DNA from 3 places in the Devosia sp. LjRoot16 genome. Region 2 is predicted to be linked to each of the others. Evidence: predicted binding sites of a transcription regulator. Region 2 holds the regulator's gene; each other region holds the start of a gene.
The links. Region 2 encodes LexA, which represses DNA repair genes until DNA is damaged. Its sites were predicted from a motif close to TGTTCNNNNTGTGTTCNG; they were not measured.

Region 1 (4,901 bases), 330 kb from region 2:
TCGGCGCGACGCGATGCTGGATATCGGCTGCGGTCCGGGCAAGGTGTCCCGTCCATTGACGCGGTCCTTCGCCGATGTGGTTGCCGTCGATCCCTCGCAGCACATGATCGCGCTCGGACAAAACCTCCCCGACGGCCGCGCGCCGAACCTTCACTGGGTGCGCGGCTTCGCCGAAGACGCGCCGCTCGACGGTTGGCGCTTCGACCTCACGGTCGCCGCTGCCAGCATCCACTGGATGGATCATGACCGGCTGTTCCCGCGGCTCTTGGCGCACGCGGCGCCCGGCCACGTGTTTGCGGCAGTCTCCGGTGACGATGCCTTCGAGCCACCCTGGGAGGCCGACTGGCAGCGCTTCCTTGGCAAATGGGTGATGGAAGTCACCGGCCGCCGGCTCGATCCGCGATGGCGTGATGCGATCGCCAGTGACTTTGGCGGCCACGTCGATGTGGCGGGCCGCGCGTTCTTCACTGCGCCGGTCAGCCAAAGCCTCGAGGATTTTATGAGGTGCCAGCACTCGCGCGACACCTGGGCCTATTCGAAGCTCGGCAGCCGCACCGCCGCGTTCGACGCCGAACTCACCGAGCTTCTCGCCCCTCACGCCGTAGCGGGCCGGTTGAACTACACGGTGAGGACCCTGGTGACCTGGGGAAGCATCGTGCCGAGGTAGGGCACCTCGCGGATCAACAGGATGCCAGCCACGAAACGCCGGTATGCCCGCTGCATAGCCTCCCCCACCGGGTGTCATCCCAGCGAAAGCTGGGCCCCCCGGCGAAGGCACCTGCCCTAGTCCGGCACAACGCGCGCCGAGGGGAGAGTTGGGTCCCAGCTTTCGCTGGGATGACATCGAGTGGGTTGAGCGAACTGTGCCTTCCAAAGGTAAAACGCAGCGCTGCCCACGACCTCAAACGAAAACGGGCCGCTTGCGCGACCCGTCTCAACCAGTTGTCCGATGCGGCAACCGCCTCAGAACGGGATGTCGTCATCCATCGAGCCGGATTCGAAGGCCGGGGCCGAGCTCGGACGTCGCTCCTGGCGGGCCGGCGGGCCGCCGAAGCCGCCGCCACTGGATTCGCGCGGGCTGGAGAAACCACCGCCACCCGAGGCGCCGGCGCCTTCGCCGTCATTGCGGCCATCGAGCATCGTCAGGTTCGAGTTGAAGCCCTGCAGCACCACCTCGGTCGAGTACTTGTCCTGGCCCGACTGGTCCTGCCACTTGCGGGTCTGCAGCTGGCCCTCGATGTAGACCTTGGACCCCTTGCGCAGATACTGCTCGGCGACGCGCACCAAGCCTTCCGAGAAGATCACCACGCGGTGCCACTCGGTACGCTCCTTGCGCTCGCCGGAATTCTTGTCGCGCCACTGTTCGGAGGTCGCGACGCTCAGGTTCACCACCTTGCCACCCGATGGCAGGTTCCGCACCTCGGGGTCATTGCCGAGATTGCCCACCAGGATGACCTTGTTCACGCTGCCAGCCATGGCACTTTCCTTTCCAACTTTTCCCGGAAACGCGCCCGGGAGAAACTCCGGCGCGTATCCTACCGCTATCGTCCGCCCGGCGCGCGCGCCAAAGGGCCTTAGCCCACAGCTTCGTCGGCGCGTCGTCGTTCCTCTTATGTTCTCCTCGCGCCGCGGTTTGTCAAGCGTGGGCTGCAATGTGCCACCGCACGACAGCACTTGACCGACTCTCGGGTTGTTCCCCTTATGTTCACGTGAAGTTTTGAGCAGAGCTGTGAACCGCCGTGGTGACAGGAACCGTTGCGGCGTGGTTAAGTTGCAAGTCGGGCGCCGGATACCCAGATGTGCGGCCTAGCCCCTCTTTTTTGAAACCCTGACACGATTTGGCACAAAGCGGCACTATGGTCGCTTGCCCTCGTCAAGTGGAAGTCTTTGATGGCCGACAGACCTAACCCGAACCGCGATCTCGTCATCAGGGGCGCCAAGGAACACAACCTCAAGAACATCGACCTGAGGTTGCCGCGCGACAGCCTCATCGTGATGACCGGGTTGAGTGGCTCGGGCAAGTCGTCGCTCGCCTTCGACACCATCTATGCCGAGGGCCAGCGCCGCTACGTGGAATCGCTGAGCGCCTATGCGCGCCAGTTCCTCGAGATGATGCAGAAGCCCGATGTCGAACAGATCGACGGCCTCTCGCCCGCCATCTCGATCGAGCAGAAGACCACCTCGCGCAACCCGCGCTCGACCGTCGGCACGGTCACCGAGATCTACGACTACCTCCGCCTCTTATTCGCGCGCGTCGGCATCCCGTACTCGCCGGTCACCGGCCTCCCCATCCAGAGCCAGACCGTCAGCCAGATGGTCGACATCGTCATGTCGCAGCCGCCGGAAACCCGGCTCTATCTGCTGGCGCCGATCGCCCGCGGCCGTAAGGGCGAGTACAAGCGCGAACTCAATGACCTGATGCGCAAGGGCTTTCAGCGCGTCAAGATCGACGGCGAGTTCCACGACATCGAAGACGCGCCTAACCTCGACAAGAAGATCAAGCACGACGTCGAAGTGGTGGTCGACCGCCTGGTCGTCGGCCCCGACATCGCCACCCGCCTCGCCGAAAGCTTCGAGACGGCGCTGAAGCTCGCCGATGGCATCGCCTTCGCCGAGTTCGCCGACGAGCTCGATGAGAACGGCGCGCCCAAGCGGCTGATCTTCTCCGAGAAATTCGCCGATCCGATCTCCGGCTTCACCATCCCCGAGATCGAGCCGCGGCTGTTCTCGTTCAACAACCCGTTCGGCGCCTGCCCGGTCTGTGATGGCCTCGGCACCGAGCAGAAGATCGATCCGAACCTGATCGTCCCCGATGTCAGCCTTTCGCTGCGCGACGGGGCTATTCTGCCATGGTCGAAGACCAGCGCGCCCTACTACCTGCAGACCCTGCAGGCGGTAGCCAAGCACTATGGCGCCTCCACCGGCACCGCCTGGGAGGAGCTCTCCTTCGAGGTGCAGCACGCGATCCTCTTCGGCACCGGCTCGACGCCGATCAACTTCGTCTATGACGATGGCCTTCGTACCTACAAGTCGACCAAGCCCTTCGAGGGCGTGATCGGCAACCTCGAGCGGCGCTACAAGGAGACCGAGAGCGCCGGCATGCGCGAGGAAATCGAGAAGTACATGTCGCAGGCGCCCTGCGTCGCCTGTAACGGCTACCGCCTGAAGCCCGAAGCGCTGGCGGTAAAGATCGATGGCCTGCACATCGCGCAGGTCAGCGAGAAGTCGATCAAGGCCGCAGCCGAGTGGTTCACCACCCTGCCAGCCAAGCTCACCGAGCAGCAGAACAAGATCGGCGAGCGCATCTTCAAGGAGATCCGCGAGCGCCTAGGCTTCCTCAACGACGTCGGCCTCGACTATCTGACGCTGGCCCGCAATTCCGGCTCGCTGTCAGGCGGCGAGAGCCAGCGCATCCGGCTTGCCAGCCAGATCGGCTCGGGCCTTACCGGCGTGCTCTACGTGCTCGACGAGCCCTCGATCGGCCTGCACCAGCGCGACAATGCCCGCCTGCTCGAAACGCTGCAACGCCTGCGCGACATCGGCAACACGGTGATCGTCGTCGAGCACGACGAGGATGCGATCCTGCTCGCCGACTATGTCGTCGACATCGGCCCGGGCGCCGGCGTCAATGGCGGCCACATCGTCGCCGAAGGCACGCCGCAGCAGGTGATCAGCAATCCCAAGAGCATCACCGGCCAGTACCTGTCGGGCGTGCTGAGCATTCCGATGCCGATGGAACGGCGGAAGCAGTCGAAGACCAAGAAGCTCCACATCGACGGGGCGACCGGCAACAATCTGAAGAACGTCTCGGTCGACGTACCCCTGGGCAACTTCGTCGCCATCACCGGCGTCTCCGGCGGCGGCAAGTCGACGCTGATGATCGACACCATGTATCAGGCGATCGCCCGCCGGCTGAACGGCGCGCGCGTCAACCCGGCGCCGCATAACCACCTCACCGGTCTCGAGCACCTCGACAAGGTGATCGACATCGACCAGTCGCCGATCGGCCGCACGCCGCGCTCGAACCCCGCCACCTATACCGGCGCCTTCGGTCCGATGCGTGAATGGTTCGCCGGCCTGCCGGAAGCCAAGGCGCGCGGCTATGGCCCAGGGCGTTTCTCGTTCAACGTCAAGGGCGGCCGCTGCGAGAAGTGCGAAGGTGACGGCGTCATCAAGATCGAGATGCACTTCCTGCCCGATGTCTATGTCACCTGCGAAGTGTGCAAGGGCCACCGCTACAACCGCGAGACCCTCGAGGTGCAGTTCAAGGGCAAGTCGATCGCCGACGTGCTCGACATGACCATCGACGAAGCCGTTGAGTTCTTCGCCGCGGTCCCCTCGATCCGCGAGAAATTCCTCACCCTGCAGCGCGTCGGCCTCGGCTACGTCAAGGTCGGTCAGCCTGCCACCACCCTTTCGGGCGGCGAGGCGCAGCGCGTCAAGCTTTCGAAGGAACTCAGCCGCCGCGCCACCGGGCGCACGCTCTACATGCTCGACGAGCCGACAACCGGGTTGCATTTCCACGATATAGCGAAGCTCCTTGAAGTGCTGCACGAGCTGGTCGACACCGGCAACACCGTGGTGGTCATCGAGCACAACCTCGAAGTCATCAAGACCGCCGACTGGGTCATCGACATGGGCCCCGAAGGCGGCGATGGCGGCGGCGAGGTGGTCGGCATCGGCACCCCCGAGGACATCGCGGCCAACCCGCGCTCGCACACCGGCCGCTTCCTCAAGGAAATCATGGAACGCCGCCCGCAGCGGACTGCGGCGGAGTAAAGCCGCTTGGCTGCGGGATGACTTCCGGCGTCGAGGCATCGGCGAAGCGGTCGACCCGACAGGCAGCCTGCCGGCGCGGTCCTTGCCTGGCAGGCGTGATTGCTTTGCAGTCCGACGGCGTG
Region 2 (4,901 bases):
GGCCGCGGTGGCGCGCAATGCCACATCCGCGGCGGACATGCCGGGCTTGAAAATGTAGGTGCCGAGACCGAAGCCGGCGCAGCCGGCGGCGAAGTACTCGGTGAAATTATCGGGATTGGCGCCCCCGACGGCGTAAAGCGGAATGTCGGGTGGCAGTACGGCCTTCATCGCCTTGATGCCCTTGGGGCCCAGCACTTCGGCCGGAAAGAACTTGAGGCCCGTGGCGCCCGAGCGGATGGCGTTGAAGGCGTCGGTGGGCGAGAAGACGCCCGGATACGAGGTCATGCCACGCTCGATGGTGGCGCCGATCACCGCCGGGTTGGTATCTGGCGAGACGACGAACTGCCCCCCGGCATCAGCAACGGCATCGACGTCGGCGCGGCTCAGCACGGTGCCGGCGCCGATCAGCGCCCGGCCCTCGAACACCTTGGCGGCATCCTCGATGGAGCGCAGCGCCTCCGGCGAGTTCAGCGGCACCTCGATCATGGTGATGCCGGCGAGCACCAGGGCGTCGCAGACTTCGAGGGTTTCATGAGGGGTGATGCCGCGAAGGATCGCGATGATGTGTCGGTGGGTCATGGTCTATGCCTGTCTTGCAGCCTTGAGGCCGGCGAGGGTGGCGTCGGTTGCATCGATAATGCGGGTGCTGGCGCCCAGCCGGGCGAAGGCCATCTGGTAGAGCCCGCAAAGGCCGACGCTGCCGACCAAGGGGATCTCGGCTTCGCCGATCCAATCGCGCTGGCCGCCGATTTCAGCGCCGATGAGCAGACCCGAGAGGAACCCGGCGCACCATGGTGCGCTGCGTCCTGAGAGGAGCGAGCCGGCGCGAACCTTGAACAGCGTCGCAGTCAGCCGTTCGGGACGTTCCAGCCCCTGATCGAGGCCGGCTTCGAAGCCGCGCTCCCGATCTTCGCCTTCGAGTTCGCCACCCAGCGAGTGACGCAGTACCGAGTGGGTGCGCAGCAGTTCGAAAATCTCGCCGGTCATGGCGCTCGAGAAGCGCTCGAGCCTGGTGCCAGAAAGCAGCGCCCATTTGCTGTGGGTGCCGGGCATCACCGCCAGACCGGAGAAGCCCGGGAGCAACGATGACAGGCCCAGCAACTGGGTTTCCTCGCCGCGCATCACGTCCTCGGCGCCGACATCACGCAGGCAGACGCCGGGAAGAATGCGGGGGTTGAGCGGACCGGGCATGTCGGGCGCCACCGCGCCTTGAACGAGGCGACCAAGCTCGGCCGGCGCGTCGAGATAGGGGGCCTCGATCCAGCCCTGGCGGGCACCGGCCATGCCGCAGATCAGCACGTCTTCGACATCCTCGGCGACACCGCTGAGCAGCGAGGTCAGCACATCGGGGTATTGTTCGCGGCTGAGGCGACCCATGCCATCCGGCGACGAGCGCGCGAAGGCGATCTCGCCGGCGGCGTCGATGCCCCATGCGCGCAGATTGGAAGTGCCCCAATCAACGGCGACCCATTCGACCTCTGCTGCCAAAACCTTCTCCCTGGCGCTGCACGTTTGCTGCGCACCGCCATGCCGCTAAAGCGCGATCGGGAAGGTTGTCCACTCTCCTGGTACGATCGCGACGGCCATTTGCATGGCGGCGCTGCCCGAGGATGCCCGAAGCCTCCCTTGGCGGCGCGGACCGTAACGTCTTTGCCGGCCCGGCCCTAGTGCAAATATCGGCGGGGAGGTTCGGTTTCATAAGAAAAAGGGCCGGCAAGGCTGCCGGCCCAGGGACCCGATTGGCGGTGGGGTCAATACGTCAGTATTTGCGCAGCAGGCCCACCAGCCGGCCCTGCACCTTCACCCGGTCAGGCGGGAAGATGCGGGTCTCGTAGGCCGGGTTGGCCGCTTCGAGCGCAACGGAGTTGCCGCGGCGGCGAAGCCGCTTCAGCGTCGCTTCCTCGTCATCGACTAGGGCGACCACGATCTCGCCAGTCGAAGCGGCGTCCTGCTTCTTGATCAGCACGGTGTCGCCATCGAAGATGCCGGCGTCGATCATCGAGTCGCCGCGGACTTCCAGTGCATAGTGCTCACCAGGCCCCAGCATTTCAGGCGGCACCATGATGGAGTGGCTGTGGGTCTGGATCGCTTCGATCGGCGTGCCTGCCGCGATGCGGCCCATTACCGGGATCGTCACCGCCCGATAGGAGTCGGCATTGACCACCGGTGCCGAGGGGCGGGCCGGAGGCGCCGACACCTTGCCGAGGTTACCCTCGATGACCGAGGGCTCGAAGCGGGCCTTGCGACCACCGAGCGAGGGGTTCATCGAATCCGGCAGCTTGATCACCTCGAGCGCGCGGGCCCGATTGGGCAAACGCCGGATGAAGCCACGCTCTTCCAGCGCGGTGATCAATCGATGGATGCCGGACTTGCTTCTCAGGTCGAGCGCGTCCTTCATCTCGTCGAACGAGGGTGGGATGCCGGACTCTTTCATCCGCTCGTGGATGAACATCAGCAGTTCGTGTTGCTTGCGCGTAAGCATGGGCGGCTCCGTGAGCAGAATCGGAACAAAGACTGAACGTGTTATACGTGTTCCAGTTATGTTCTGCAATCGAGCGGTGAATATTGCGTTACGATTGGGGGCGCAGCGAGCGGAATGAGCAGGTGTCGGGCCTAGGAACGCCGCTGCTCTCACCCATTGGCGAGGCGGCGGAGGAGGGCCGTGGCGGCGAGGAGATCCGAGGTAGCCTTGCCTTCGGTGAAGGCGTGGAGAGTGCCCGCAAGGAGCTCGTAGGCGGCAGTCCGCCGGTCCCTCGACCACAGGCGTGCGAGGCTCATGGCGGCCCTCAGTTCCCAGGCGAGCGCTCCCTGGGTTCGAGCGAGATCGATGGCCTCCTGCAGCAGCCGCGTGCCGGCCTCGATATCGCCGTCAGCGACCCTCGCGAGGGCGAAGGCCCGCAGGATCTCGGGTCGGCACCAGCCGCTGCTGCGTTCGGGGGAGAGCTTCAGCCCGCGCAGCGAGCCGGTGAGCGTCACCCAGGTCTCGGCCTGCAGGAAGCTCGCCGGCTGCAACAGGATGGCGCTTTCGCTGCGACGGCCTTCGCGGACGGCGATGTGGATCATCACCTTGCGGTAGAGATCGGCCCATGAGGTCCAGAGCGGCAGCCCGGCATGCTCGGCCGCGCGCCCCAGTTGCGTGATGCAGCCAACGGCTCGGTCATCCTCGCCGTACCACAGCAGCAAAGGGCAGGCGCCGAGGCCAATCGCTTCGCAGAGGGCCCAGGGACCTTGCTCGGCGGCGAAGTTCAGCGCCTCGAACAGCAGGTGGCGGGATTGGTCGGGCTTGCCCAGCAGCCACAGCCGGCGCGCCTCCACGACGCGCAGGGCCCCCCTCGGCGGGGAGGTCAGAATGGCGAGCGGCGCCGGCAATTGCCAGTCGGGTCCACCGATCATGGCGTTGGCGAGGCGGGCCGAGGCGGCATGGTCGCCGGCATAGTGGAGCGCCTCCGCCTGCAACCGGTCCGCGGTTTGCGCCAGATCGCGACGTCCGGCAGCGCGGGCATAGGCAAGAGCCGCCTGCGACAGCCCGGCGGCGTGCCGGAGGTGACCGGTGCGCAGCGCCAGGGCCGAGCGGACCAGCAGAAGTTCTGCATCGGCCCATGCGGCGGCCATGGTGCGGCCAAGGCGGGCCGCCTCGAGCAAGTGCCGGCCTTCGATGCGCAGCGGACCGGCGCGATCTTCCGTCAGCGTCGCCAGTTGCAGATGCAGCCGGAACCGCAGGTTGGCTGGCAGAAGCGCTCCGGCCCGTAGAGCTGTCACGGCGCGGCTCCGCATCTCATCATAGTGGCCACCCCGCAGCAGCAGGGGGCTCGCATGGGCCGCGAGGAGGGCGCCAGCGTCTAGGTCGCCATGCGGCGAAAGGCACCGGTCGAGTGCCTCGCGGACCTCCTCGACCAGGTCGCCATGCCGTTCCAGCCACTCGGCCCGTGACAGCTTCTGCCAGGCCTCGAGGGCATTGATGACATGCGACAGGGCGAGGTCGGCATGACGCCGTGCCGTCCGAGGCAAATCCTCCGACGCGGCGAGCCGTTCGGCGGCGTAGGCGCGCAAGGGGCGGGAGAGACGGTATCGCACTGCATGTCCACCCCGAGCGGTGAGCACCTGCGACTTTGCCACGAGGCCTCCCAGCGCGGCGATGAGGCGGCGATCATCGAGGTCGCCGTCGGTGGTCACGGCAGAGGCATCAGCCAGGTCGAACGCGCCGGCGAAGATCGACAGCCGCCGCAACACGATGCGTTCGTCGCCGGAAAGCGTGCCATGGTTGAGCTCATAGAGCCCGCGCATCGAACGGTGGCGCGGCGCAACGGTGCGGCGGCCATCGGACAGAAACTCGATACCGCGCTCGAGTTGGGTGCGCACTTCCTGCAGCCCGAACACCTGGATACGAGCGGCGGCCATATCGATGGCGAGCGGCAAGCCGTCGAGTTTGCGGCTGATGGCCACGAGGTGCCGGACGTCGCGGTCGCTGCCGCGCAGGGTTTCGTTGCCGGCCTGGACGCGCTCGATCAGCATGCGCACCGCGGCGTGGGTCATGGCCTCGTCCAGCCCGATATCGTCGCGTTCCGGCAGGTCGAGCGGCGCCAGGCGATAGACGTGCTCTCCGGCAGCTCGCAGCGGCTCGCTGCTGGTGGCGAGGACGTGGAGGCGCGGCAGCAGGCGCAGCACGGCTTCGATCGCGACGGCGGCGTCCTCGATCAGCGCGTCACAACTGTCGATCAGCAGCAGTTTGTGAACATCCACCGGCCGGTCCCCGCTGCCCGCTGCGAGCGCCCGCAGCAACTCCGGCTCGACCCTGCGACCGCCGGTCAGCGTGGAGAGGTCGACATAGGCGCCCCCGTCGGCGAAGCGACCGGCCAGCCGCTGCGCCGCCACGGCAGCGAGCGAACTCTTGCCGATGCCGC
Region 3 (4,901 bases), on a different contig from region 2:
CTGGGAAGTCACCGGCGACATGAGCCATCACCTGGATCTTGTCGTTCTGAGTGGTGATGAAGAACGGCTCGATGGTGGTGGGACCGAATTTTCCGCTGTAGCCGATCTTCCACTGCCGGATGGCTTCGTGGCCGACGATGGTTTCGCCGACATCCTTGACCTTGGCGTTTTCGGTGAAGGAAGCGGCGAGTTCGTCAGGGCCTCCGTCACGGTCGGCAGCAAAATAGGCCTCAATGGCCTTGGGCAGCTTAACAGTCATTTTCAGCTCTCCAGCTCGGTCTGTGCAGCCTTGCCGGCTGCGAGGCCGATCCCTTTTGGGCCCGGCGGGGATAATCTAGGGCTGGACTAATGCCCCGATAACAGGGACAAATAGGGATGAGGAATTTCGAAAATCGGGACAATGACGCGATCTGTGCTTGCCGACCTCGACGCCGTTCTCAGCATTGCCCGCCAAGGCTCCTTTAGAGCCGCAGCGCTTGAGCTCGGCATGTCCACGACGGCCCTGAGCAATGCCATCGCCAAGCTTGAACAGCGCCTCGGCATTCGCCTGTTCAACCGAACGACGCGCAGCGTTTCGCTCACCGACGCGGGGAAGACTTTTGTCGAGCGGGTTGGGCCTGCGATGACAGATATCCACGACGCCATGCTGGCCGCTCAGTCGCTCCAGGAGACGCCGACCGGTACCTTGCGCATCAATGCATTCGCGTCGGCCGCCAGAGAAGTGATGGCACCCCTCATCCTATTGTTCCTGCGGCAATATCCTCGGGTGCATATCGATCTGGTTACCGAAGGACGACTGGTAGATATAGTTGCTGCCGGCTTCGACCTGGGCCTGAGGCCAGCAGATTTGGTGCCCAGCGACATGATAGCCTTGCCGCTCGGCCGAGAGCGCAGCAACGCTGTCGTCGCGTCACCAGATTTTCTCCGGACACATGGCAGGCCATTGGTCCCGGCGGACCTCTATCGGTTCAGGTGCATCCGTTCGCGTCTTCCCAATAACGCCCTGTTTCGGTGGCGATTTGAAAAGGATGGGAGCGCGGTTCAGATCGACGTGCAGGGCGCAATTACCCTCGACGAGTCGAGCCTTGTTAAGATAGCCGCGCAGAACGGTATTGGGCTGGGCTATGTGATGGAAGCGGACGTGCGCGATGACATTGGGGCCGGGCGCTTGGTGCGCGTCCTCGAGGATTGGACCCCTCCGTTGGCTCCGCTGGCGCTGTATTATCCGGGCCGAAAGAATCCTCCCGCAGCCTTCAGCGCCTTCATGCGTGCCGCGAGAGAGTTCGCATCTGCCAATAGTTAGTCGCTCCTGGAGCAATGGCCGCTTCGGGCCAGAAGCGGCCGTGCCGCCAGCGAAACAGCACTCGCGCGATCGCCGGGTCGTAGCGGCTGCTGGCTAGGGCAGGTCCGACAGCGCCAGGCTACCGTGATGCGCTCAACCTACCCCAGGGCCAGGTTCAGCCGGTAGCTCAACGCCTCGGCCAGATGCGGGCGGGTAACCTTGTCGGCGCCGGCGAGGTCGGCGAGGGTGCGCGCCACTTTCAGCACCCGGTGGTAGGCGCGGGCCGAGAGGTTGAAGCGCTCCGAGGCCTGCAGCAGCAAGGTCTGGCTGTCCTTGTCGGGATTGACCAGCTTTTCGATCAGCGACGGGCCGGCGGCGGCGTTGGTGAAGACATCGGGGTGGCCGGCTTCGATGTAGCGCTGGCGCTGCCGCTCGCGCGCCGTTTCGACGCGGGCGGCGACGGCGGCGGAGGGTTCGGCCGTCGCCGGGCCGATCATCTCGGCGGCCGAGACAGCGGGCACGTCGATGCGCAGATCGATGCGATCGAGGAACGGCCCGGAGACCCGACCCTGGTAGTCGAGCGCACATTGGTCGCCGCGCTTGCAGACATGGCCGGGTGTGCCGGCGAGCCCGCATTTGCAGGGGTTCATCGCCGCAATCAGCTGGAAGCGGGCAGGAAAGCTGACATGCGCGTTGGCGCGGGCGATCACCGTCTCGCCCGCTTCGAGCGGCTGGCGCAGGCTGTCGAGCACCGAGGGCGAGAACTCCGGCAACTCGTCGAGGAACAGCACGCCGTTATGGGCGAGGCTGGCTTCCCCCGGCCGGACCTTCAGGCCGCCGCCGACCAGCGCCGCCATCGAGGCCGAATGATGCGGGGCGCGGAACGGCCGGCGATCGCTGAGCGCGCCGCCTGCCAGTTCGCCGGCAATCGACTGGATCATCGACACATCGAGCAGTTCGCGCGGGTTGAGCGGCGGCAGGATCGAGGGCAGCCGCGCCGCCAGCATGGACTTTCCGGCGCCGGGCGGGCCGATCATCAGCAGGTTATGGCCACCCGCCGCCGCGACTTCCAGCGCCCGGCGCGCCACCTGCTGGCCGCGCACTTCGCTGAGATCGGGCAGCCCGGCCGGCTCGGCCCGCCGCCGCGCCACAGGGCGGCTGCAGAGCTGAAAGCCACCGAGATGGTTGACCAGCGCCAACAGCGTTGGTGGCGCGACGATCTCGAGGTCCTCACCGGCCCATGCCGCCTCCGGCCCCGAGGCCTCGGCGCAGATGATGCCCATGTCGCGCGACAGTGCGGCGATCGCTGCCGGCAGCACTCCGGCGGTCGGGGCGAGCTGGCCGTCGAGCCCGAGTTCCCCGAGCGCCAGGTAGCCTTCGAGCGCATCGGACGGGATGGCGCCGATCGCCGCCATCAGCCCGAGCGCAATCGGCAGGTCGTAATGGCTGCCCTCCTTGGGCAGGTCCGCCGGGGCGAGGTTCACGGTGATGCGCTTGGGCGGCAGGCTGAGGCCCGAGGCATAGAGCGCCGCCCGCACCCGCTCGCCCGATTCCTTCACCGCCTTGTCCGGCAGCCCGACGAGGAAGAATTTTGGCAGGCCAGGCGCAATCTGCACCTGCACATCCACCGGCACCGCCTCGATCCCCTGAAACGCCACGGTGGCGACCCGCGTGACCATCGTTATGCCCCCAACATCCGCGCGGCACGCTAGCAGGAGGTCTGCGGGCGAAGCAAGAACATTTAGGGAACAGATCGGCGATGACGGGGGTCCCGCTGGCCGCCACAGTGCCTACGGATAGTGGTTGAAGAGATTTCCGGCGTCCGGGATGTGCGCCATGATCGCATCGCTGATATCGGCAAGCTCTTCGAACGCCGTGGCCGGGATTGCCGCCTCGAGTGCCGCCGCGTTGCTTGCCACCTGCTCCCTCGTCCGGCCTCCGGCGACGACCGAATTGACGCCGACCTGGCCGAGGATCCAGCGGATCGAGAGGGTCGAAAGCGGCAGGTCGAGCTCGGCGGCGAGCCGCTTCATTTGCTCCACGCCGGCATGCACATGCGGCCAGATGTCAGCCCTGAATGGCAGGATCGAGTGACGCTGGTCACCGGCAATCAGACCCGGATCGCGGCCGAACTTGCCGGTAAGGATCCCATGACCCAGCGGGCTGTAGGCCACCACGGCGATATCGTGGGCGAGGCAGTACGGAATTGCTTCAGCTTCAGCATACCGCCACAGCAGGTTGTAGCCCAGTTGATGGACTTCGATGCTGCCGACCTCAGAAACCTGCTCCATTTGCGCAACGCTGAAGTTGCTCACCCCGACAGCACCGATCTTGCCCTGAGCGCGTGCGGTTTCGAGACCTTCCATGACCGGGCGCATGTCCCTGCCGGCACGGGGCCAGTGAATGTAGTAGAGGTCGATGAAGTCCACACTGAGCCTGTTGAGGCTGCCTTCGACTTCGGCAATTGCGGCGGCTGCCGTCAGGTCATCTGTGTGCGACTTGGATGCGAGAAAGACACTCTCCCGCTTGCCCTCAAGGAACTGGCCGAGCAGAGTTTCCGACCTGCCGTTGCCGTAGCCCGCGGCGGTATCAAAGTGCCGTATTCCCGCCAGATAGGCGGCATGCAGTGCGCCGAGCAGATCGGTGTCCGTCGCGTCTTTAGCGTACCACGAGCCGCCTTGCGCAATCGGCAGCAGGGGCAACGGATTATTGGCGAGCGGGGCAGGGCGGAGGGCGGGCGAGAGCATCGTCACGATCGGTCAGGTACTTTCGCGAATGATGAGCTCGGGATCGATCAAGGTAACCCGCGGCGGCGGTAGTTTCTCGCCAGCGGCGATCAGGTGCATCAGGCGATCGACGGCCATTTGCGAGACGGCCTGGGCGTCGTAGTTCACCGTCGACAGCGGCGGCTCTCCGAATTCGGTGAAGGCGATGTTGTCATAACCCATGATGGCGAGGTCGTCGGGAATGCGCACGCCCTGCTTGTGGCACCAGCGCAGCGCCCCCAACGCCAGCGAGTCGTTGTCGGTCAGCACCGCGGTCGGCCGCTTCGGCCCGTTCATGAGCATGTCGAGCGCGAAATAGCCGTGCCGCGCATAGTGGCCATTGGTCGGCGCGATCAGCTCCGCATCGACGCCGATGCCGGCCTCCAGCAGGGCCTGCTGATAGCCTTCGAGCTTTTCGTCATTGCCATTGGCATGCGAGGCGTCGAGAAAGCCGATCCGCTTGTGGCCCCGGCCGATCAGGTAGCGCGTCGCCTGGTAGCCGCCGCTGCGATCGTTGACGCTTACCCCGTCAATGCCAGCGTCAGGATCGGCAATCAGCAGGACGAGCGGAAAATTGGCGCTGCGTAACGGCCTGAGGTGTTCGAGGTCGCGATGCCGCGCCGGGTAGATCAGGATGCCATCCACCTGGCGGGAGCGGAACATGTCGACGACCCGGATTTCCTCCTCGAGCGTGTTGTTCGAGGTGGCGAACAGCGTGCCGTAACCCCTCTCCGCCAGCGCGATCTCGACCGACTGGGCGGTCTGCGTCAGCGTCGGGTTGAGAATGTCGGTCAGCACCAGGCCAATGGTGCGGGTCGCTCGGCTCACCAGCGACTGCGCCACGTGGTTGGGAA

Region 1: the regulator LexA is predicted to act here: its motif matches at 1,603-1,620, upstream of uvrA (excinuclease ABC subunit UvrA).
Region 3: the regulator LexA is predicted to act here: its motif matches at 3,016-3,033, upstream of ACSQ23_RS06215 (YifB family Mg chelatase-like AAA ATPase).

What each region holds. Positions count from the first base shown of each region.
Region 1 is NZ_CAXUPH020000003.1:383,117-388,017, forward strand. Features, by position in the region: gene ACSQ23_RS16315 (class I SAM-dependent methyltransferase) at 1-667, shown strand, start outside; gene ssb (single-stranded DNA-binding protein) at 964-1,476, opposite strand; gene uvrA (excinuclease ABC subunit UvrA) at 1,891-4,779, shown strand.
Region 2 is NZ_CAXUPH020000003.1:50,706-55,606, reverse strand. Features, by position in the region: gene ACSQ23_RS14655 (2-dehydro-3-deoxy-6-phosphogalactonate aldolase) at 1-579, opposite strand, end outside; gene ACSQ23_RS14650 (2-dehydro-3-deoxygalactonokinase) at 583-1,488, opposite strand; gene lexA (transcriptional repressor LexA) at 1,760-2,482, opposite strand; gene ACSQ23_RS14640 (ATP-binding protein) at 2,632-4,901, opposite strand, start outside.
Region 3 is NZ_CAXUPH020000001.1:1,343,008-1,347,908, reverse strand. Features, by position in the region: gene ACSQ23_RS06225 (nuclear transport factor 2 family protein) at 1-259, opposite strand, end outside; gene ACSQ23_RS06220 (LysR substrate-binding domain-containing protein) at 401-1,303, shown strand; gene ACSQ23_RS06215 (YifB family Mg chelatase-like AAA ATPase) at 1,441-2,961, opposite strand; gene ACSQ23_RS06210 (aldo/keto reductase) at 3,073-4,029, opposite strand; gene ACSQ23_RS06205 (LacI family DNA-binding transcriptional regulator) at 4,042-4,901, opposite strand, start outside.